Pseudobacteriovorax antillogorgiicola: one gene and its partner. The protein of the gene in region 2 binds, or shares a complex with, the protein of the main gene of each other region. Links are inferred from orthologs where the notes say so. Each region holds a gene or a part of one and is shown on either strand. Other genes may lie near its edges. The genes, in order: fabF and B9N89_RS25405.

Evidence for each region.
Region 1: the proteins of B9N89_RS25405 (region 2) and fabF are in contact, whole or in part, in a solved structure (PDB 6OKG), measured with the Escherichia coli proteins. The link is inferred for Pseudobacteriovorax antillogorgiicola from one-to-one orthologs.

What each region holds. Positions count from the first base shown.
Region 1 is NZ_FWZT01000048.1:1,890-10,317, reverse strand. Bases 2,089-4,938 are described here. They hold fabF (beta-ketoacyl-ACP synthase II), read right to left. Parts: upstream 4,205-4,938; coding sequence 2,972-4,204; downstream 2,089-2,971. Other genes in these bases: B9N89_RS30610 (LptF/LptG family permease), read right to left, coding at 4,327-4,938; pdhA (pyruvate dehydrogenase (acetyl-transferring) E1 component subunit alpha), read right to left, coding at 2,089-2,793. Also shown: B9N89_RS30630 (pyruvate dehydrogenase complex dihydrolipoamide acetyltransferase), read right to left, coding at 1-794; B9N89_RS30625 (pyruvate dehydrogenase complex E1 component subunit beta), read right to left, coding at 814-1,791; more of pdhA, read right to left, coding at 1,816-2,088; more of B9N89_RS30610, read right to left, coding at 4,939-5,523; B9N89_RS30605 (penicillin-binding transpeptidase domain-containing protein), read left to right, coding at 5,663-6,859; B9N89_RS30600 (isopenicillin N synthase family dioxygenase), read left to right, coding at 6,954-7,907; B9N89_RS30595 (nuclease-related domain-containing DEAD/DEAH box helicase), read right to left, coding at 7,985-8,428. UniProt on the Escherichia coli protein: Involved in the type II fatty acid elongation cycle. Catalyzes the elongation of a wide range of acyl-ACP by the addition of two carbons from malonyl-ACP to an acyl acceptor.
Region 2 is NZ_FWZT01000025.1:43,153-51,560, reverse strand. Bases 2,167-4,996 are described here. They hold B9N89_RS25405 (acyl carrier protein), read right to left. Parts: upstream 3,790-4,996; coding sequence 3,544-3,789; downstream 2,167-3,543. Other genes in these bases: B9N89_RS25395 (7TM diverse intracellular signaling domain-containing protein), read right to left, coding at 4,804-4,996; B9N89_RS25400 (UDP-2,3-diacylglucosamine diphosphatase), read left to right, coding at 4,019-4,807; rpiB (ribose 5-phosphate isomerase B), read right to left, coding at 2,939-3,385; glyA (serine hydroxymethyltransferase), read right to left, coding at 2,167-2,922. In the rest of the region: ribB (3,4-dihydroxy-2-butanone-4-phosphate synthase), read right to left, coding at 1-433; B9N89_RS25425 (riboflavin synthase), read right to left, coding at 588-1,199; transcriptional regulator NrdR, read right to left, coding at 1,199-1,663; more of glyA, read right to left, coding at 1,660-2,166; more of B9N89_RS25395, read right to left, coding at 4,997-6,657; B9N89_RS25390 (hypothetical protein), read right to left, coding at 6,795-8,408. UniProt on the Escherichia coli protein: Carrier of the growing fatty acid chain in fatty acid biosynthesis.

The DNA of each region.
Region 1 (8,428 bases), on a different replicon or contig from region 2:
TCATTGACACTGACTTTAGGTGGCGGGTTGTCACCACGATAGCTTTCTACTTCGGCGTTAAGAGACTTGCGCCACTCTAGAAGCTTCGCCATGTTTACGGATCGAGTCAGATAGAAGTGAGGAGCGTCGTTTTTGCCAGCCAGAAGGCGCTTGGCAATCGTCTTCCTCATCATCGAATTTGGCTTGTCTTGGTCGCCAAACTGAGGCAATGGAATCGGCTTTGGTACATCCACGGTGTCACCAGGCTTCGGCTTGCCACCGCCGCTCTGCATTGCTTGTTCGACATCTTTCTGAATGATGCGACCACCAGGGCCTGAGCCATCGATCTGGTCAAGGCTGATATTGTTGTCTTCGGCCATCTTTTTCGCTAGTGGGGACGCTTTTACGCGAGAACCGTCGCCTGAACTTTGGCTCTTGGGAGCGCTAGCCTCTTGCTTCGCAGAGCCTTCATCCCCCGAAGAAGCCTTTTCATCAGACTTTTCAGATTCATCTGCTTTAGACTCGCTTTTGCTACCGCCAGATTTGGCTAGAAGCTTATCGAGATCGAAATCTTCGCCCTTTTCACCAATCACGCAAATCGGGGCATTTAGTTCACAGGCCTCACCACCTTTGACAAGGATCTTCAGAAGTGTTCCTTCTTCAGGTGAGTTGTACTCCATCGTCGCCTTATCGGTTTCGATTTCAACAAAGGCTTCGCCTTCTTCGATGAAGTCGCCTTCTTCTTTAAGCCAAGACGCTATCGCACCCTCTTCCATGGTGTCGCTTAGCTTTGGCATTTCAATTATTTCAGCCATGAGACCGTCCTCAGTTTGCTTATAGGTACATTACGTCTTTGATCGCTTGGGTGATGCGATCTTCCGATGGCATCGTTCGCTCTTCTTGGGCTTCGTTGTAAGGCATTGGCACAAACTCGTTTGTGACCCGCGTTACCGGAGCGTCTAGATAATCGAAGCAAGCGCTTTGAATTCGATCGGAGATTTGCGAGCCTAGAGACGAGAACCCCCATGCTTCCTCTACGATCACAACTCGGTTGGTTTTCTTAACGGATTCAAAGATTAAATCCTCATCCAGTGGCTGGAGCGTTCTAGGGTCGAGGACTTCGACGCTCACACCATCTTTTTCTAGGGCTTCAGCGATTTTCATGCACTTATGCACCACCTTATTCCAGGCGATGAGAGTCACATCTGAACCCTCTTTCTTGATATCCCCTTTGCCAAGAGGGATGAGGTACTCTTCGTCAGGGACTTCGCCCTTCAAGCCGTACATCATCTCACTTTCAAGGAAGATCACAGGGTTGTCATCGCGGATCGCAGATTTTAATAGCCCGAGTCCATCGTAGGGAGTCGAGCAGGTGACAACAATCAGACCTGGAATGTTGGTGATCATCGGCTCTACTGCTTGGCTATGCTGTGCTCCAAGCATGTGAGCAGCACCATTCGGTCCACGAAACACGATGGGCACCTTAAATTGGCCGCCAGACATGTATCGCATTTTTGCAGCATGGTTGATGATCTGGTCGAAGGCCTGGATACCAAAGTTCCAAGTCATCATTTCGATGATAGGTCGCAAGCCAACCATCGCAGCACCGATCCCCAAGCCAGCAAAGCCACCCTCGGAAATTGGTGAATCCCATACACGCTTCTCACCGAACTTTTCTAGGAGACCTTTGGAAACCTTGTAGGCTCCATCGTATTGCGCGACCTCTTCACCCATCAAAAAAATGGTCTCGTCGCGTTCCATCTCTTCTTTCATGGCTCGGCCTAAGGCCTCGCGGAATGTTAATTGCGCCATGTATATCTCTCTTTCGAATAAGTATTAAACCAGAACGTGATCCCAAAGTTCTTCAATCGGTGGATTCGGCGATTCATCAGCAAATGCCTCAGCGGCTTTCACCTGATCTTTAGCCTCCGTATCCCACTCTTTGAGCTGCTCCTCGGTGCTGAGATCGTTCTCAACCAAGTACTTGCCAAGTTGTTTGATGGGGTCTTTATTCTTCTGGTAATCTTCGACTTCTTTTTTCGTTCGGTAGGTGCCGGGATCGGAAACCGAATGACCGCGATAGCGATAGGTAAGGGCTTCCAAAAGGTGAGGCTTTTTATCTTTCCTCATTTTCTCGACAATTTTCGAAACATGCTCTTGCACCGTGATCACGTTCATACCATCACAGTCGGAGTGATCCATGTCGAATGACAAGGCTCGCTTCCAAAGGTGATCAATGCTTGTGGTTCGGCGGATATCCGTTCCCATACCATACTTGTTGTTTTCAATGATGAAAAGTACGGGTAGATCCCAGGTCGCCGCCATGTTCAACGCTTCGAAAAACTGGCCTTGATTCGTTGCCGCATCGCCGAGGTAGCAAACACAGACATCATCTTCTTCACGATAACGAATCGCGAAGCCAACACCGGCAGCCAGTGGCACTTGACCACCAACGATCCCATGCCCACCTAAGAAGCGAAGCGACTCACTAAACATGTGCATCGATCCGCCTTTGCCGCGGCAAATGCCGTCAACTTTGCCGAATAGCTCGGCCATGACTTGCTTTGGCTCGATCCCCTTGCCGATAGCCTGGGTGTGCGACCGATAGCCACTGATCATGTAGTCAGAATCCCGGAGGCTATTCTGAACACCGACCGCTAAGCCTTCTTGTCCTATGTGCAAATGGCAAAACCCAGAGAATTTTCTCTTTGTATAAGCCAAGCCAACACGCTCTTCGAATCTTCTAAAAAGACACATCTGTTTGTACATTGCGAAGAGCTGTTCTTTATCTAAGTTTGTTTTCTTTTTCGCCATAAACACTTCCTAAAACCAGATCAAGCCTATAGACTTCAGACGGCTATCACGCTAGCACGATTGCCGCAAGACTTGTTAGTAAATTTACAAGTTTTTAGGGTCTTTTGACGTTTCGGTGACACTTCGATCAACGATTGGTTTCGTGATCTCCGTGCCTAAGTCGAAATATCATGCAACCCTAATCGATTGCTCGGAATGCCACAGTTGCGTTCGTCCCGCCAAACCCAAATGAATTAGACAGTGCAACAGACACCCGTTTTTCGACAGCTTCGTTGGGGGTGTAATCAAGTGGACACAGCTCATCTTGCTCATGCAAGTTGGCAGTGGGTGGTACAGTGTTGTGGTGAATCGCCAGGATCGAGAAAATCGCCTCGATCCCACCAGCACCACCGATACAATGGCCCGTGACTCCCTTTGTGGACGAAATGGAAAGCTTCTTAGCGTGATCGCCAAATACAGCCATGATGGCCTCGCTCTCGTATTGATCGTTCATCTTGGTCGAAGTCCCGTGAGCATTAATGTAATCAACGTCCTCTGGCTTTAAGCCCCCTGTTTCCAAGGCCATTTTCATGCAGCGCTGCCCACCTTCCCCTTGAGGTGCGGGAGCCGTGATGTGGTGACCATCCCCTGACAAGCCATAACCTACCACTTCTGCGTAAATTTTTGCGCCTCTCTTTTGAGCGCTTTCCATGTCCTCTAAAACCAGAATGCCAGCCCCCTCGCCCATGATAAAACCATCACGATTCTTGTCGAAGGGTCGAGATGCCACAGAGGGCTCTTCGTTGTGAGTGCTTAAAGCTTTCAGGGCATTGAATGAAGCGATGCCTAGCTTTGAGATTGTCGACTCGGAGCCACCACATACCATCGCATCCGCATGACCGTCTTTAATCAAACGAAAGCCCTCGCCAATACCGTGAGTTCCACTAGCACAGGCTGTGGTGGGGCAGATATTAGGCCCTTTGAGATTCTTCAAGATGGAGACGTAGCCGGCAGCCATATTGGGAATTGTATAGGGAATGAAGAATGGTGAAATCCGCTTCTCGCCCTTTTCGTCGAGGACACGGGTACTCTCTTCGATGCACGCTAGGGCTCCCATGCCCACGCCGATGGAGCAACCAATTCGCTCTGAGTTTACTGAGGTATCCAAACCACTTTCCGCAATCGCTTCGTGGGCAGCGACGGCTGCAAATTGGATGAATCGAGTGAGTCGAGCTTGATCCTTTTTACCAATGACAAAACTAGGATCGAAGTCTTTAACCTCAGCCGCTATTTGTACTTTCAAATCACTAGGATCGAAAAGGCTAATCTTAGTTACCCCAGACTCTCCTTGAAGCGCTCGCTTCCAGGAATCCTGAACGTTATTGCCCACAGGAGAAACCATACCTAAGCCAGTAACAACGACACGTCTCATACTTTTTTCACCTTACATTGCCATCGATTGTGTCCTGATTTAACCCTTTTCCCACTTACCAAATCAGCGGGGTGTTAGCACCCCATTTTTTGTGTAGATTTTGTAAAAGCTTGTGTAGGCCCTTAATCCGAAGGGCTAGGGTTATTTCGCTGCCAGATCTTGCGTAGACCAGGGATATAACGAGGGTCTAAGGCAGACTCTGATGGAGGGAGTTTATTTTTTTGATAGACCAGGAAACTACCAAATGCCAAAAGCAGCAAGTTGGGCACCCAAGCTCCTAGAATAGCCGAGATTTGACCTTTTTCCGCCATATACTTAAAGCTCATGAGCACCACATAGCCGAATATAATGGTAAGAATGGCACCAATGTAGCCAAAGCCTCGCCCGCGACGTTCATCTTGAATTCCAAGCACCATGGCAAACAAGGCGAAGGTGATGCAAGCAAAGGGCAATCCAAATCGCTGGTGGAGGAGAAACCGGGCCTTTAGATAGGTTTTTTCTTGATCAGGCCGCCTATTGTTTTCCAGTTTCGAAACATAGTTCCAAAGTTGGCCAGGGGAATAACTTCGATAGTCATCTGTTGCTGAATCCGGACCAAAAATCTGTTCCTGAAAGATACGGATCAAGTCCAGTTCTGCTCGCTTGAATTTTACCACTGATATCTGCTCGGAATCGGGAGCAGTCGAGTAAATCACACCATAGTCGAAGGCCATCGTGAGATCGCCCGACTCTACTGATCCAGACACAGACCCACTGGGTGCAAGCAAGGTGAAACTTTGATCCTTGTTCTTACTTCCTGGAGCTAGCATCACATTCTCAAAGTGAGTTCGATCAGGAGATATGGTTTCCGCGTAGAGGACGTAACCTAGAAAGTCATCAAGAAACACTCCAGGCTTGAGCTGGACCTTGATCATGTTGTCTAATTCAGTTTGGGTCTTGCGATGATAAAACTGTACCGTTTCACGGCGCCCCCAGGGCTCGAAGTACAAGGAGCATATGGTAGCTGTGCCGTAAAGAATCCCACCAATGAGCAGGACCGGCACTGCAGCTCGCTTCAAAGAATAGCCTGACGCTAGCATAGCTGTGTATTCTCCATCGGCGGAAAAGCGGCTAAATGCCAAAAGAACCGCAAACATATAGGCGATGGGTATAGTGAACGAAAGAAACGGAACCATAATGAATAGAAACGGCAAAAGAATATTTTCTAGGGTTAGCCCAAAAGTGACTAAAACTTCAGAAAGTCGGATAAGTTGTGATACGACTATGATGGCACTAAGAACACACAAAGACGTGACAAATTGAGGTAGTAGTTCCTTCAAGAAATAGAAAAAAAGTGTAATGGCTTAGCTCCCTTTCGGCAGGCCTAGAAGGCTTTGATATCAACAACTATAGGATATTAAATTAGCCTTGCATCCGGTATAATAATCAAGTCACCTTGAATCACTTGGCATCATCAAAATGAAGCATATTCTCCGATTAACATCCGTCAGCTCAATCATTTTATTAGCATCTCTTACCTGTTTCAGTCACGGGAATCGCGCCTGGGCAAACGCCACCCTGCCCAAAATTCCTCAGGTTTTGCCTGAGTGGGAGGACATCGCTACTCCTAGCTTGCATAGCATGCCAGTCAATATAGTTCCACGGATTCAAAACAGATTGAAACACTTTTTAAAAGCTCGCGATAACCCTGTCGCAGGGCTTATTTTGGCTGATGTACGCACTGGTAAAGTCCTTGCCATGGTGCAGGGTGCACAGCCCAAAGCGTGGGGTGCCCAAACTAACACGAATCTACATACCGGCTTTCCCGCTGCCTCACTCTTCAAAACCATCGTCGCTGCATCCACCCTGGAATCGACCAACATCGACAGCCTACAAGGCTCAACCTTGGATGGTGGCTGCGCGACTGTGAGCCCGCGAGGTTATTGGTTGCGGAATAATGTCCGCGGCAGAAAGTTTAAGATCAACCTCCGCCGAGCGTACGGCAGTTCATGTAACGGTTTTTTCGCGCGCTTGGCTGTCAATGAAATTGGTCTTGGGCCAATCCTCAATATGGCGAAACGCTTCGGCTGGGATGGGAAGCCCGTCACCACTGACTTCTCACTTAGGCCTAGTCCTATTCGCACCCCAAATCCAGCAACGTCCAGCGCCCACCGTGTCGGGAGCTTTGCAGCTGGCTTTGGCAATGTGGGGATATCGGTAGCTCATGCTACTTGGCAGATGCTCGCCATCGCCAATCTGGGCGTTAGCAAGCCTTTGAGGCTTTTTTCAGCAAGCGGCAAGGAGCAAGCTTTGGCTTCAGAGCGGGTTCTTAGCGAAGAGGCCTCTCGTGAACTCCTAGCGATCATGGATGCCACGGTCCTCGGTGGCACCGCGACTTCAGTTTTTAGAAAAGGGCGTTACCGTCGTTTGCGTCAAGATATTGGCGGTAAAACAGGGACTCTCACAGGGGCTCATCCAAAGGGAGTCACCACTTGGTTTGCTGGTGCCTATCCCATTGAGAACCCTGAGGTCGTGGTTGCATCTGTCGTTGTTCTAGAAGATCTCTGGCACATTAAAGCCTCGAACCTTGCAGCGGAAGCGATCTTGGCCCATTATGATTACCGGAAGTCACTCAAACTATCGGAATCAAATAAGAAAATCCCCGCTAAAAATTAGAACTGTGGTATCTGTAATTGTTGTTTGATCTTTACTGTCTTAATTTGGTAACCACAGCACAACGACATAACCCACGCTTGCTTAGAGGTATCGTATGAGCACCCCTAATACCATTCCAGTCATCGATTTAAATGACTACCTTTCGGACGATAAGAACAAAAAACAAAAGTTTGTGGATAATGTAGGAGCCGCCCTAAAGGATGTTGGTTTCTTTGCATTGACAAACCATGGACTGCCACAGGATTTAGTTTCAGAAGCCTACTCGATTTCCGAAAAGTTCTTCAAACTCGATGAAGCGACTAAAAGAAAATACGAGAACCTAGAAATCCAAGGTCAGCGAGGCTACACCTCGTTTGGTCGTGAGCATGCTAAAGACCACGATGCTCCTGACCTTAAAGAGTTCTGGCACGTGGGGCAGGACCTTTCAGACGGGCATAAGCTTGCTGATGTTTATCCACAAAATATCTGGCCTAAAGAGCTGCCTTCATTCGAAACGACTATGAAGGATATCTATCAACAGCTAGAACGATGTTCACTGCAGATATTGGAGGCATGCTCGCTCTATATCGGTGAAGATAAATCACTTTTCCGCGATATGGCAGTCGACGGCAACACCATCCTTCGCCTGATTCATTATCCACCCATTCCAGAAGACGCCAACCCTGCAAGCGTTCGGGCAGCCGCTCATGAAGATATTAACTTAATCACCTTATTGATCGACGCAACAACGTCGGGCCTTGAAATCATGGATCGCAACGGCAACTGGTTGCCAGTAGTGACCCCAAGAGGATGTATCATTGTTGATTCAGGAGATATGCTTCAGAACGCTAGTAACGGCTTCTACAAGGCAACAACTCACAGGGTTGTGAACCCAAATGACTCTCGTTCGCGACGGTTTTCCATGCCTTTCTTCGTCCATGCACGCAGCGAGGTGCCTTTGAATCCTATCGCAAGTTGTGTTGCTAAGACTGGTGGTGAGAAGAAGTATCCCGACATCACAGCCGGTGAGTACCTTCACCAGCGCCTTAAAGAAATTGGCTTAAGCTAAACTTTAAGTCATCCTGAGGCTAGATCTAAGGGATGACACCCCCAAACCAAGTGATGGTTAAGGGCTTTGGCCAGCCCTTAACCTACTTTTTCCTCAGTATCTGCCTGAAGCTCCTCATCAGCGATCACAAGATCTTCCGCTACCGTGGTAAAACCCTCTTGTCGTGGGGTAAACCTCAGCTTCATACCGACCTTGATATCACCAATATCAGCCTTGCGGACATCATGGGGAAAGAACATGATACTGGCTTTTTCGAAAGCTGGATCTTTGACTTTGAGCCAACCCAATCGATCGGGATTATAGTGGGTCACCTCGCCAACAAACTCGTTGGAGATCGTGTTGCTATCCACTACCATAGCACCAGTTTTTTCGATGCTTTGTAACGCACTTTCTATGACTTCCTGCTTCGAATCCCCCTTTTTCACCATGATATAGAGCATATGTTTGGCCCGGGTGCAGGCCACATACAGCAAGCTAGACATGATTGGATTCGTTAAAGGCAAGTTATACTCGCTAATATT
Region 2 (8,408 bases):
CTGGTCTGGCCTTGAGAGGGAAAATATGTCCTGGTACAACAATGTCTTCAGGTTTTGCGCCGTTTGCAATGGCGACTTGGATGGTGTGGGCGCGATCTGCGGCCGAAATACCAGTGGTCACTCCATCACGAGCTTCGATGCTCACAGTAAATGCCGTGCCTTGCGTGGGTAGGCGCTTGGTGCTGTCTTCCATCATGGGGAGCTTAAGGGCATCAACTAGCTCAGGTTCGAGCGTTAGGCAGATAAGGCCTCGTGCGTACTTAGCGAGAAAATTAATTTGTTCTGGAGTCACGCATTCTGCTGCTAGGACGAGGTCTCCCTCATTTTCGCGGTCTTCATCGTCGACCATGATCACCATTCGACCATTGCGAATGGCTTCGATAGCCTCACCAACTCGGTTTAACATTCGATCCTGTTCCGCCCCTGTATTCATAGAAACCCCATAATATTAGGTGGTTGCCCTGCAGCAATGTCAAAGAACTCCTCACGACGCCAAGAAGATAGCAACCTAATATATCTAGGCCAAACTAGCAAGCTATTCATCGGACTACAGCGGGAAACTTAAATGCTACAAAAGCGTTTACATCTTAGTTTGGCTGGAACTTACTTAATCTTTCCATGAACTTGGAGATCATATCCACCTCAACATTCAGCTGCCAGCCGACAGGAAGCTCCGCGAAGGTGGTTTCTTCGATGGTGGCAGGGATAAGCATCAGGTGGATCAGGCTGTGAGCCGATTCATCTTTCAGTTCATTGACTGTTAAGCTAACTCCATCGAGACAAATTGATCCTTTTGGAATCACGTAACGGCTCAAGGAGTGGTTCAAGCTAATGACTACTTCCCAGCCATCGCTTTGTTTGTCAATGGATTCTATGGTGGCTTTGCCGTCTACATGCCCAGAAACCAAATGTCCTCCCAAACGGTCGCCAATCTGCATGGCTCGTTCGAGGTTCACCCGTTTACGAGGGGCCAAAGCGCCCAGGTTGGTCACACTTAAAGTCTCTCGGGAAACATCGAATGAATAACCGTCATCGAAGATCTCTGTTACCGTGAGGCAGCAGCCATTGACTGCGATGCTATCTCCGAACTTGGCATCGAACTGCTTGGGATTCAGCCCTTCGACCACAAAGCGAGAAATTCCCTCGTGATCGTGAATAGATTTGATACGACCCGTAGTCTCGACTAGTCCAGTAAACATTATGTGAGTTCCCTAACGTCCTTGAGATCTTTAAGCTCGCGCAAAAATTCCTCAGGATCTTTGAAGTCTTTATAGATGGAGGCGAAGCGAACATATGCCACATGATCGGTTTGGCGAAGTTTTTTCATCACCAAGTCACCAATTTTTTGGCTCGTGACCGTTCGCTCGCCGTTACCGCGAAGGTGGGCCTCGATACCTGCAACCATCGACTCGATCTGATCGATGGAAATGTTGCGCTTTCGACAAGCCATAGAAAGGGCGCTGATGATTTTTTCGCGATTGAAAACATCGAAGGTGCCATCTCGCTTTTTCACCTGAAGAGTTAGCTCTTCTTGCTTCTCATAAGTGGTAAAGCGATGGTGACACTTGGTGCAAACGCGCCGACGGCGCACACTGCGCCCTTCGTTGCTGATGCGGCTTTCTAGGACCTTGGTATCGCGTTGGTCACACTTCGGGCATTTCACTTGACTTGGCTCCAACCCGGATAAAGTGGGAATCGAGCCGTCAGTGCCTCAACCTCTTTGTGAATTTTTGCCAGTTCGTCATCCTGACCTACGTGATCGAAGGCCCGTCGAATCCAAACAGCAATCTGCTTCATCTCTTCAGGTCCCATGCCACGCGTGGTGAGTGCTGCTGTTCCCAAGCGGATACCGCTGGTAACGAAGGGACTGCGAGTCTCGCGAGGCACTGTGTTCTTATTTACTGTGATATGGCTTTTGCCAAGTGCTTCTTCCAAGTCTTTTCCGCTGACTTCTGTGCTGGAAAGGTCGAGCAAGACGAGGTGATTCTCGGTGCCGTTGGAAACTATACGAAGGCCGGTTTCCATCAGTCCTTCGGCCAGCGCTTTTGCATTGGCTTTGACACTTTGCTGATAATCTTTGAAGCTTGGCTCAAGGGCTTCTTTGAAGGCTACAGCCTTGGCTGCAATCACATGCTCAAGAGGTCCGCCTTGAGTTCCAGGAAAAACCGCCTTATTAATCTTTAAGGACTCATCATTCCATAGGAGAAGGCCGCCCCTTGGTCCACGGAGGGTCTTGTGAGTCGTTGTTGAAACGACATGGGCGAATGGCACTGGGTTTTGGTGTTCACCGGCAGCGACAAGCCCTGCAATATGAGCCATGTCCACAAAGAGATAGGCACCAACTTTGTCGGCGATCTGCCTAAAGCGGGCGAAATCGATCTCTCTCGGGTAAGCACTTGCTCCAGCGATAATCATTTTGGGTTTGACTTCCGTGGCAATTCGCTCCACTTCGTCGTAGTCAAGGAGTTCCGACTCGGGGCTTACACCATAGAAGTGGGATTCATAATTGATTCCCGAGAAGTTTACCTTGGAGCCATGAGTGAGGTGTCCCCCATGGGATAGGTCCATGCCTAATACTCGATCGCCAGGGCTGAGAAGGGCTAGATAAACCGCAGCATTCGCCTGAGCACCGGAGTGAGGCTGTACGTTTGCAAACTTGGCTCCGAATATTTCCTTGGCACGATCGATGGCAATCTGCTCGATGCCATCGACTTTGGAACAACCGCCATAATAGCGCTTACCAGGAAGGCCTTCGGCGTATTTATTGGTGAGGATGCTGCCCGCAGCCGCAACCACGCGAGGGGACGCAAAGTTCTCAGACGCGATCAGCTCCAAACCAGTTTCCTGTCGCTCTAACTCTTGCTCGATGAGGTCGAAAACCAAAGGATCGTAATCCGATAGTTGTTGCCAGGGTTTGCTCATGACGATGTCCCTTGTTTTATTGAGTTTCTAGTGCCGAGATTTTATCGAGCCGACGCTGGTGGCGGCTGCCTTCAAACGAGGCTTCAAGCCAGATTTGAACCAGATCAAGGGCTCTATGATGATTTAATACTCTTTCCCCAAGGCAAAGAACATTAGAATTATTGTGGAGGCGTGACATTTTGGCCGTAAAATCATCCCAAACGAGAGTTGCACGAATACCGGCGACCTTATTTGCTGCTATTGACATGCCAATACCTGTGCCGCAAATTAGGATGCCTCGCTCGCATTTGCCGGCGGCTACATCTTTGGCTAGTTTTTCTGCATAATCTGGGTAGTCAACTGAGGTGGCGTCATCTCTTGCTACGCCATAATCTTGAACTTCGATATTTTGTGAGTCTAGAAACTCGACCACGAGATGTTTCAGTTCTCGCCCTCCGTGGTCCGAGGCGATTCCGATTTTCATACCCATATGTGTTGCGCCTTATCCACCCTAGATAGACAATCGACTCAGGCAAGAGAGGGGGGACTCATTGCCCCAGGCTCAACCGGAAACGACTTGGGTGATAAGAAAGTAGAAGTGGGCTCCCGCTTCCGCAGCACTTCAGCATTTCCGGAGGAGTCCTAAGCTAGGTCTTGCGTTTTTTTCACGTAAGACACTGCATCTTCAACGGTACGGATGCCTTCAGCTTCTTCATCTGGGATGTCGATGCCAAATGCTTCTTCCATAGCCATCACAAGTTCAACGATATCTAGGGAATCAGCACCTAGATCTTCAATGAATTTTGCTTTACCAACAACTGCTGCTTCTTCAACACCAAGTTGGTTCACGACGATTTGCTTAAGTTTTCCTTCGATATCTGCGGACATGCTAAAACCTCCAAAGTGGCATATGTAAGCCTAATGTTAGACTAAAAAAACAAAATCTAGGGTGGAATGCAAGAAAATATTGCAGGGTAAGACGCATATAGGCTTTCGGTAAATATGAGTGAATTTGTAATCAAGGTAGCTTTAAAAAAGCGATTTTTGCAAGTTAATTTACTGTATGTAGGCTTTCTGGTAGGTACAATTGGTGGGATACGATGGTAGGAGTGAACTTTTGACAGATTTTAACGCATCTCTAGTGGTGGCATCCGATATCCATCTGCATTCTGCCTATGATGAAAAGGGTCGTCTGCTTCTAAAGGCTCTGAGGCAAGTTGCTGAAGGGAATGTCGAGTACTTTGTTTTCCTTGGGGATATTTTTGATTTCTGCCTTGGCAGTCATCCCTATTTTCAGAGGCGGTTTGAAGCTATTGGAGCGGCTTTGGAGGCCGTGGCTGCTTCTGGAACCCGTGTGATCTACCTTGAAGGCAATCATGAGTTTCGGATTAAGGATTTCGGCTGGGAAGGAGTAGAGTTTTACCCTTCTGGAGAAGCTGAGCTTGAAATTAGCACCGGAGAACGGTTCAAAATGGCTCATGGCGATATGATATATTCCCACGAACGGTATAAGAAATTCCGAAAGGTTGTGAAGTCACAATGGCTTACTGGTGCGGCTCGTCTAGTGCCCGGTCCCCTCATGAACTGGTTGGCCACTCGGGGAGCTCATATCTCGCGCTCTCAAGATGAATATCGAACGATCAATCACGACGCAATACTGGGTGCGGTCTACTCATGGCTCGAAACCACAGCCCACGACTACGGTTTGTTTGGGCACTTCCATGTGCCTTATGCAGAATCCCGTCGCGACGGGCGAAAGGGTGGTGTCTTTAGTGTGGACTGCTGGGATAAGCCCAACTTTTTGGTGTTTCGGGAAGGGGCCTTTCATAGGTGGCTGCCTCAAGAAGCCAGTAAGCGGCCACAGCTTATGCCGGCCAAACCACTTCTTGCCGGTAACCAAGGCTAGGATGCAGCGTTGCTTGCTTCGGGTGACTCTCCATGGTCGACGAGGATGTAGCAAGTTTTTGCGTTAGGATCATTTCTCACTTGGAATCCCAGCTCATTCAAGTCGATCTTTTCCAGGTCAATAGACTGCGAAGGCAAAGCTTCGAAGACCTCGCTTTGCACCGCTAAAATATCAGCCGAAAGATGTCTTGATTTGCCAAGCTTCATGGCAAACTCCTCGTAGCGTGTGGCGAGGATGAGTGCCTCTCCAAAAAGATCGTAGTCCACTGGTTCACTGCTTGGAAAAAAACTCAACACGTCCCCCTTGGCAAGCCCGGCGGTGCAAAAACTAATGCCTTCGAGGGAAAACCGCTGGCGGCACCTTTGGAATATTTTTATCATATCCTTGGCAAGTAAGATGGCTTCTTTCTCGGGTCCTCCTGCTGATTGATCAGGTGCTAAAAAAGGAAAGTTTACGGTACACAGAAAGCCGTCACCCATCTCTTTGACCCTATGAGCGCTGGCTTGCAAGGGATCTGCACGATAGCCTTGACTGATCCTGTCATTGAACTGTGAGAATAGCTCTCTAAAGAAGCGAAAGGCCAAGCTGGGGTCGATCTCAGAACTAGCGACAGCATCAAAGGAGAGAGCAATAGCCTTGCCAGTGCCGCACGGCATTGTTGATTCAAGTTGGTTTCCTTGCTCCATCTGCTGGATCTGATGGGGGTAAAAAACTTTTTGCAGTTGTTGGTAGGAGTGATTCTTTGCAGCTAGTGCAGAAAGCTCAGTTTGTCTGGCTTTGATACTCATAGCAAATGAGAAAATACAGGTTTCTAAAACGATACCAATAAATGGAGACCAAGCGAGGACCGCTAGGGATTCATAGTTCACCATCATGGAAAGGCCAATAGAGACAGCGAGTACTAGCCATCCAGCAAGTAGGTGTATGGCTACTTTTTCACCCTGTCTTAATCTGTAAAGGGATGTGAAGATGGCAAATCCTACACAGGAAGATACAGATAGAACCAAACTAGATACAGCTATTAGATGAAAAACATTACCTATGATAGCGAGGCAGCTGACTAAGATAAGGAGCCATTGTGCTCGACGCAGTTTGCGATGGTTAGAATCTAACAGAAGATCTCCCACCATGAATAAAAGAAAAATGCCGCTGCCACCGCTCGCGAGCATGATTAGTGGATGGATGAAGTAGACGTACCCTGCGGAATGGATCAACACAGCTAAAAGGCTAATCGCGTAGGTGCAGTAATAAAGAAAGTAGCCATGGCGAAAGCTTAGGTACATACCTAGATTATAGATAATCATGATCGCAATGATCCCAAAGCCTATGCCTTCAATCAAGTTGTCTTGGTTGGCGCTAACGATCCAAGCATCTTGAGAGTATATCTGAGGGTTGATGCGAGGGGTGGGATAACCTCCAGGGTCGAGCCATAGCTCAATATGAGCAGGTAGGTCCTGATCAGAGATACTATAGGAGTCGTAGCGATAATCCAGCCGAGGTAATTCGTAGCGTTCCCCTTTGTTTGGCGTGAGAAAGGCCTGTGTCGACTTCCACGGAAAGGGGATAACAAGTACGTAATTCCTTGGGGTAGGATCGGTGTCCGATAGGGTTGCTGAATACTTTAAGATACTTGAGGAATCTAGGCTAGAATATTTGGAAGAGTATCTGTCAATGTAGAAGCTTTTGAAGCTCAGAGGAGACAGGTGACTCTGAGCCACATCGTAGTTGCCAGCTTCTTTATAGTCTATGCCTCGACCATCATTCGATGATGATGGGGTTGGTAAAGCTAAGGCAAATATCGATACTATGAGCCAGCGACTGTGCTTGAGCATAGAGAAACCACGTTTCACAAATTAAAATTCTCATCGGATGAATAGGTTAAGACTTTATCAACGGCGAAAATTTCGTGGTGGTAAGAGTTCTTGACATGAAACAACGGAGGCCTTGAAAGACCTCCGTTGTGAGTTGAGTCTACTTGCTTTTTTTCTTACTGAAGCTTTGCCTGCTCAGCCTTCAAGTAATCGATAAGAGTATCGATCTGCTGATCAGTTAAAGCCTTGAAGCGACGAGGAGGCATGGTTAAGATATGCTCACCTTTGTGAAGCTTCTTCACTTCGCCAGTCTTCTCATCCATGAATTTGATGCCTTCTTGAGCAAGGCGCTCTTCGGAGTAACCTAACTTCAATCGTTCGATTGCTGTGTTGATTTCAGCAACTGCATCGACATCTGGTCTTGCAACCATATTCTGGAAGTTTACGTCGAATCGTGATCGAGAGATGTTTTGATCTAGCTTTCCATTGTGACACTGGAAACAAGCTTGGATAAGCATCGTCTCAGGAGGTGTTCCTGCGCGAACTGCGAAGCCCATGTCTGCGCGTTGTTTTTGGTCTGTACGGAATGCGTTACGGTGATCTTCGAACTGCTCCATGGTTACTAAACCAGCTCGGAAGTCTTGCATCTGCTTCGTGTATTTGTCTAGAAGTGCAGGCTCGGTAACTTTCACATCGTGATACGGGATGGGAATGATGTTACGGCCATCAGCAGATACACCTGTTGAAGCGAGTTGGAAAAGATCTTCCCAAACCTGACTCTCTCCGGGAACGGTGTTGTCTGCAGGCTGTGCGTTGTTTTGTGCTGTAACTTCGTCAAGGATGTCTTGAGTTTGAAATTCGATCTCTTCGATCTGCGCTTCGGTGAAACCGTTAGCATCCATCAAACGCTCAAGTTCGTTCGGATCCGATGCAGAGATAGAGCTTGCAGGAACACCGCCGTAAGCGTCTTCGGTGCCGTGAGCTGCAAAGTAATCATCAAGAAGGACGGTACCGTTGTTTCGGTTGTCACGCATCCAGTGAACCCACGGGTTCCGAAGCTCTTGCATACGACCGAACTTTTGAGTGCCGATACCTTCTGGCTGGTGGCAGTGACGACAGTCGATGATAGTATTCTTTAGATCTTCATCCTGATAAAGAGTGAACTCAACCCAGTTGCTTTCAACAGCAGAAGTCAAAAGCTCACCAGCGTTACAGCCACCGTCTCTGAAGTTACAAGCTTGCTTGAAGCCAACAAGGAATAATGAAACGTCTTTAATGGTTGGTTGACCATTGGAGTCGTTCAACATTGCCGGAGTGCCATCTTCGTTTTGGTTAACAACGATGATTTCAGCAAACTGCTCACCACGAACAAAGCCCATCGCAACAAATGCTTGGGCAGATCGAGCGTCGCCGCCGTTCTGGTCATTAAATAAGATAACTCGTGGGTTGATTGCTGATACAAACTGGCCAACAAGTGAACTTGAATGACCCTGCATCGCGAAACCAGGAATGGGAGCCTGTCCAATTTGTCCCTGGTTCATGTTCGGGGGAATCACAACGTTCAGAGCTTCCTGAAGCTCGATGATGCTCTTAGGTCGTACTTTCTCAACACAAAATTTTTGTAAGACGATATTACGCTTGTCTTTGTTGCGTTCACAAACGATCGCCATCTGCTCTTCACCTTCTTTAAGGTCGGCAGCATGAACGATTTCTTCGTCTCCAACAGCTTTCTGAATAAGCTTAAGCTCTTCAACTTCTGGCGTCTCAGCTACCTGATCGGCGCCTGTTTG